Regions from separate parts of the Kitasatospora sp. NPDC001175 genome, predicted to be linked through region 2. Evidence: riboswitches for the same ligand, from Rfam matches in the RefSeq annotation. Region 2 holds a riboswitch; each other region holds the start of a gene.
The links. A riboswitch is a leader RNA that binds a small molecule or an ion and turns the genes downstream of it on or off. The one in region 2 is predicted to bind cobalamin.
Positions count from the first base shown of each region.

Region 1: linked by a shared signal. The riboswitch ahead of cobN (cobaltochelatase subunit CobN) and the one ahead of ACWDAK_RS06810 (Nickel transporter NicT) in region 2 are both predicted to bind cobalamin.
Region 3: linked by a shared signal. The riboswitch ahead of ACWDAK_RS08790 (cobalamin biosynthesis protein) and the one ahead of ACWDAK_RS06810 (Nickel transporter NicT) in region 2 are both predicted to bind cobalamin.

Region 1 is NZ_JBSFJU010000025.1:83,537-85,720, reverse strand. It holds gene ACWDAK_RS19815 (cobalamin biosynthesis protein CobG) at 1-903, opposite strand, end outside; cobalamin riboswitch at 979-1,130, shown strand; gene cobN (cobaltochelatase subunit CobN) at 1,361-2,184, shown strand, end outside.
Region 2 is NZ_JBSFJU010000006.1:93,932-96,115, reverse strand. It holds gene ACWDAK_RS06810 (Nickel transporter NicT) at 1-1,069, opposite strand, end outside; cobalamin riboswitch at 1,101-1,316, opposite strand; gene ACWDAK_RS06805 (ArsR/SmtB family transcription factor) at 1,401-1,763, shown strand; gene ACWDAK_RS06800 (TetR/AcrR family transcriptional regulator) at 1,865-2,184, shown strand, end outside.
Region 3 is NZ_JBSFJU010000008.1:108,869-111,052, reverse strand. It holds gene ACWDAK_RS08795 (alpha/beta hydrolase family protein) at 1-687, opposite strand, end outside; cobalamin riboswitch at 939-1,120, shown strand; gene ACWDAK_RS08790 (cobalamin biosynthesis protein) at 1,239-2,184, shown strand, end outside.

The sequences.
Region 1 (2,184 bases), on a different contig from region 2:
GCCGGCCGCGGCCAGTTCGGGCAGCCGGTCGACCGGCGCCCCCGGCAGGACGATCCCGCGCCAGGGGGTCAGCCGCAGCTCGCCGGCCGAGGCTGCGGCCAGCCGCCGCCACCGTGCGGCGCTCACCCGGCCGAAGCGCAGGCCCACGGAGAGTCCGCCGGGCAGTGCGCCCGGGGCCAAAGTGGCGGCCGGCAGCGCGGGCAGCGGTTCGGCGCCCGGGTCGAGCAGTCCGGGAACCTCGCGCAGGTGCCAGGCCTTGGCGCCACTGGTGCGCAGCATTTCCAGGAACTCCTCGGCGGCGCGGACCGCGTGCTCGGCGGCCCCGCCGGGCGGCACCGGGCGGGCGGTGGCGGCGCGGCCGAGGCGCAGCAGGGCGCCGCCGCCTGCGGTTGCGATCAATGTCACATCGGCGTCCAGTGCGGCGACGTCACCGCGCCCGTCGTCCAGGGCGAAGAGGAACTTGCCGGAGAGGCGGGCCGCGCTCTCGCTCGCGCACAGCCGCCGGTCGAGTTCCCGCACCCAGTCCTGGACGTCGGCGTGGCCGAGGCCGTCCAGCCCGGTGGCCGGGGAGGCGACGATGTTGCGGACCCGCTCATGGGTCTTTGAGGGCAGCAGGCCGGCGTCGCGCAGGCGGCGGCCGAGTTCGCCACCGGAGTCCGAAGGCAGGCCGCGCAGTTGGACGTTGCCGCGCGAGGTGGTCTCGAGTGCGCCGTCGCCCAGCTCCTCGGCCGCGTCGGCCAGCACCATTGCCTGACTGTTCGTCAGCAACCCGCCGGGTATGCGGATCCTGGCGAGGGAACCGTCGTCGGCGGTGTGCAGACGAAGGGCCCCCGGACAGACGTCCGAACGCCCGCGGTCGGGCGTACCGGGGCCCGGTGCGACGGAGTCGGGTACGGGTGGCATGGCGGCGAGCATACAGATTGCCGTTCCGGATGCACCGCCCGGAACAGATCACACTCCCCCAGCCCAGCCGCACCCCGTACGATGCTCCCGGGCGGTCCTGTGGGCCGTCCACGCCAGCGACGGCGCCAAGGGGAGGAAACCGGTGCAAACCCGGTGCGGTCCCGCCACTGTGACCACGGTTCACCGCCGTGGGAGCCAGGAACTCCTGCCGTCCTCCCTTAGCCCGGGGCGCGGACCCCGAGGAAGGCCTGAGACCTGTGCGCTGCCGCATGCCCGCACGCGCTGCTGCGTCCCGCCCGCTCGACGGGCGGGCTGAGCCGCTGGCACCCATCACTCCTGCGCTCCCTCCATCGCCGGCCGGCTGTCGCTCAGCGCTCTCAGAGCACCAACCAGCGGCTCGGCCGCGCGCGGCACACCTTTCGGCACGGGGCGCCGACCTGGCCGGGAGGGCCGTCGCGTGATCCTGCTGCTTTCCACCTCCGACACCGACCTGCTGAGCGCCCGCGCCTGTGCGGGCCCGGTCCGCTACCGCCTCGGGAACCCGGCCCGGCTGACCGCCGAGGACCTGCCCGCGCTGCTGGAGGGCACCGACCTGGTGGTCGTCCGGCTGCTCGGCGGCCGCCGCGCCTGGCAGGAGGGCCTGGACGCGCTGCTGGCCGGCCCGCGCCCGGTGGTCGTGCTGACGGGTGAGCAGGCGCCGGACGCCCAGTTGATGGAGCTGTCCACCGTCCCCGCCGGGATCGCAGCCGAGGCGCACGCCTACCTGGCGCACGGCGGCGCGGCCAACCTGGCCGAGCTCGGCGCCTTCCTCTCCGACACCGTGCTGCTGACCGGCCACGGTTTCACCCCGCCCGTCTCGGCCCCGGCCTGGGGCCCCCTGGAGCGCACCCCGCGGACCGCCGAGGGCCCCGTCGTCGCGGTGCTCTACTACCGCGCCCACCACATGAGCGGCAACACCGCCTTCGTCGAGGCCCTGTGCCAGGCGATCGAGGACCAGGGCGGCCGCCCGAAGCCGCTGTACTGCGCCTCGCTGCGCGGCGCCGAGCCCGAACTGCTCGCCGAACTCGGCCAGGCCGACGCGATCGTCACCACCGTGCTGGCGGCCGGCGGCACCCGGCCGGCCGACGCGCAGGCGGGCGGGGACGAGGAGGCCTGGGACGCGGGCGCGCTCGCCGCGCTCGACCGCCCGATCCTGCAGGCGCTCTGCCTGACCTGGTCGCGTGCCCAGTGGGAGGACAGCGACGACGGCCTCTCCCCGCTGGACACCGCCACCCAGGTCGC
Region 2 (2,184 bases):
AGCGCCAGTAGCCGATCGCCGCGACCCAGACCACGAAGAACAGGCCGACGATCACAAAACCGACGTTGTCCAGACTCAGTCCGGCGATCCAGCCGGTCACCGGGTCGGTGAGGTCCAGCTTCTCGTGCAGGACACCGACCAGTTCGATGGTCCCGATGATGAAGGCGACCGCAATGGAGAGACCGGTGATGGTCAAGTTGTAGTACACCTTGCGGACCGGGTTGGAGAACGCCCACTGGTACGCGAAGTTCATGAAGGTGCCGTCGAGGGTGTCGAACAGGCTCATTCCGGCCGCGAACAGCAGGGGCAGGCAGACGATGGCGTACCAGGGCAGACCGGCCGCCGCGCCCGAACCCGCCATCACCATCAGGGTGACCTCGGTCGCGGTGTCGAAGCCGAGACCGAGCACCATGCCGACGGGGAACATCTGGCCGGGCCGGGTGATCGAGCGGGTGGCCCGGGAGAGGATCCGGTTCATCAGACCGCGCGAGTTGAGGTGCGCCTCCAGCTCGCGCTCGTCGTACTGGCCCGCGCGCATCGCCCGGAACACCTTCGCGATCCCCACCAGCGCGGCCAGGTTGAGCGCGGCGATCAGGTAGAGGAACACCCCTGAGGCGGTGGTGCCTATCATGCCGAGCACCTGGTGGGTCGTGGACTGGTCGTCCATCAGTGTCCCGGCCAACGCGGCACCGCCGGCCACCAGCGCCGCCATGATGACCACCATCGAGGAGTGGCCGAGCGCGAACCAGAAGCCCACCGAGACCGGGCGCTTGCCGTCGGCCATCAGCTTGCGGGTGGTGTTGTCGATGACGGCGATGTGGTCGGCGTCGAAGGCGTGCCGCATCCCCAGGGTGTACGCGGTCACGCCGAGGCCGATCCCGTAGACCTGGGTTCCGACCTGGTACTTCTCCGGCGCCACCAGGAGGATCAGGACTCCGAAGGCCAGCACGTGCATGGCCAGGATCACCGCCATCAGGCCGGCGGTCCGCACGGTGTCCTCGCGCTTCCAGCGGAAGGCGGGCAGGGCGGGGGCCGCCGCCGGAGCGGCTTCGGTTCTGGGCAGGGTCATCTGCGGGTCACGCTCCAGCACCTCGTGGATCCGTTCGTGAGATGCCGTGGCCGGTCTCCTGGCTGACGGGTCGAACGCACCCGCACCCGGCCTTCCCGGACGCGTTCTCGTCCAGTGGCCGCCCGTCCCTGGCGGGGGCGGGGATGATGCCGGTACTTCCCGATCACAGTGGCGAGGGCCGCTCCGGTCTGGGACTCCTGAGAGTCCGTCACCGGTCTTCCCGAGCACCACGGCGGGCACAACGGTAGGGGGCCGTACGGCACCACTGCAAGCCTGCACAGCTGTGCAGGTGTCGGGTATCACAGGTACCGCTGCTGCGAGAATGCCTGGCATGCATCTCGTCCCCGCCGACCGTGCCGACCGCAGGACCATCGACGGGCACCGGGTCTGCGAGGCGATCGCCGCGATCGGCGACACCGAGCACGTCCGGTCCTGGGCCGAACGCTTCGCCCTGCTCGCCGACCCCGGACGGCTCTCGCTGCTGCTCGCCCTCCACGAGACGGGACCGCTCGCCGTCACCGACCTCGCCGTCGCCACCGGCATGCGCGACCCGGCGGTCTCCCAGGCGCTGCGCCTGCTGCGCGCCGCCGGGCTGGTCAGCGGCGAGCGCGACGGGCGGATCATCCGCTACCGGCTGGTCGACCCCGCCGTCGCCGAGGTGCTGGCACACGGGGTGCTGGGCCACCGGGACTGAGCTGCGGTGTGCCCGATCCTCCCGACGGCCCGTGCGTAGCTTGTATCCTTCTGTTGTCAGCTGACGGACCGATCCCCGCGGGCACGGCGAGGGAGGCGGAGATGGCAGCAGCGGAGCCCGACCGGGGCACTCCCGAGAAGCGCGGACGGCTGAGCCGGCCCCTGGTGCTCGCCGCGGCCGTCTCGCTGGTCGACCGGGAGGGGCTGGGCGCGCTCACCATGCGCCGGCTGGCCGCCGATCTGGGCGTGGAGTCGATGGCCATCTACCGCTACACGCCGGGCAAGGAAGCCCTGCTGGACGGCCTGGTGGAGGCCTACTTCGCCGAGGTGATCACCCAACTGCGGAGCTCGGCCGAGGCCACCGCGGCGGCCGGAGGCGGTCGGGCCTGGCGGGCGGAGCTACGCCGGATCGCCGGCGCCTT
Region 3 (2,184 bases), on a different contig from region 2:
GCCGTACAGCACGACCCGTCCCGCGCCACTCTCCAGGGCGAGCCCTACGGCCGCCTCGACGTCCCGCCACTCTGTCTCACCGAAGTGGCCGAGTCCGTCCGGTGGGTGCGGGGCGTCGGCGTCGCCCCGGTAGGTCACGGTCAGCGTCGGCAGTTTCAGCGAGTTCAGCACCGGGAGCACCGGGAGCGCCTGGGTGCGGTCGGCGCCCGGGCCGTGCACCAGGATCACCCAGGTGCCGCGCATGGCGTGGACGTACCAGGCGGGCAGCAGCCCGAGGTCGCCCTGGGCGACGGTCTCGGTGAAGTCGAGGCCGAGGGCGGTGGCCGGATCGCCGAGGTGGACCCGGGGGGTCAGCTCGACCTCGGTGCCGACGGTGAGGGTTCCGCTGTCGACACGCTCCAGCCGGCGGGTGACGGTCTGGATGTCGGTGCGCAGCACCCCGCCGACCACCGCGTGGCCGCCGCCGGCCCACTCCAGCGCGTACCGGCCCGCGCGTACGGTCTGCGGGGCCCGGGTGAGGGTGACGTGTCCGGCGGCGACCTCGTGCACCCGCAGTGTGGCGGCCAGGCCCGGCTTCCCGGGCTGCGGACGGACCGTGCGCTCGGACACCCTGCGGCCGATCAGGATGACCGCAGCTCCGGCTCCTACTGCGGTGGCCGCCACGGCGGCGGCGGTTCCCCAACGCATAGTGCTCCCCGGTGTGACCTTCATGGGCGGTACCTTCCAGTCCACTCTCCGCACGGCGGGCCTGCCACCGGGGCGTAGTCCGTCCGTGCGGACGGTGGGCCGGGCCTTCGCGGCGGCGGGCAGCCGGGCGGCTCCGCGGAGCCGGCGCCACCCCCGTGCGGTGTGCCGCGCGGTGGGCGGTGGACGGCCGAGACGGCTGTGATCAAGCCCTCCGCGCGGTTTGTTGACTCCCGGTCGCGGACCGTGGTGGGATCTTTCAGCCAAACGGAGGCATGCAGAGGAAGCCGGTGCGAATCCGGCGCGGTCCCGCCACTGTCACCGGGGAGCACGCTCGACTCATGGTCACGGCGGTCCGGTCGTCCGGCTGCTGGAAGGCCCGAGGGTGTGTCCGACCCGGGAGCCAGGAGACTCTCGCCCCCGGTACGTCGATCCAGGGCGCGGACCCTGAGTGAGGACACGCACGCCATGCAGGCTGCCCTGGCCGCTGTGCGGCCGCCGTTCGACCCGGCCGTGCCCGCCTTGCGGTCCGCCTCCGCCGCTGTGTCCGCACCGTGCCCCGCCTGAACCGCGCCGCCGCCTTCGCACTGGGCAGTGTCGCCGGCTACCTGGCCGACGCCGTCCTCGCCGACCCCCGGCGCGGGCATCCGGTAGCCGTCTTCGGTGCCGCCGCCGGGCGGGTGGAGCGCGCGCTCTGGCGCGACCGGCGGGCGGCGGGCGCCGGGTACACCGCAGTCTGCGTCGGTTCGGTCGCGGCCGGGGCGCACCTCGCCGAGCGGGCGCTCGGGCGCAGCCGGTACGGGCAGGCGGCGCTGGCCGCCGCCGCGACCTGGACGGTGCTCGGCGGTACCTCGCTCACCCGGGAGGCCAGGACGATCGGCCGTTCGCTGCGGGCCGGCGATCTGGCCGCCGCCCGGGAGCGGCTGCCGCACCTGTGCGGCCGCGACCCCAGCACGCTGGACGAGCAGCAGATCGCCCGCGCCGTCGTCGAGTCGGTGGCCGAGAACACCGCCGACGCCGTGGTCAACGCGCTGGCCTGGGGTGCGCTGGCCGGTACGCCGGGGCTGCTCGCCTTCCGGGCCGTCAACACGCTGGACGCGATGGTCGGTCACCGCTCGCCGCGCCATCTGCGCTTCGGCTGGGCCTCGGCCCGGCTGGACGACGTGGCCGGCTGGCCCGGTGCCCGGCTGACCGCCCTGCTCACGGTGGCCGCCGCGCCCGAGCCGCGGACCGCCTGGCGGGTCTGGCGCCGGGACGGCTCCGCGCACCCGAGCCCCAATGCCGGGCAGGCCGAGTCGTGCTTCGCCGGGGCGCTCGGGGTGCGGCTGGGCGGGACGCTGCGGTACGGCGAGCGGGTGGAGCACCGGCCGGTGCTCGGTGGGGAGTTGCGGCCGGTCGAGGTGGCGGACATCGAGCGGGCGTGTCAGCTCTCCCGACGGGTCGGGGCGTTGGCGCTGGCGGTCACCGTGACCGGGCGGGCGCTGTGGACCTGGCGGCGGG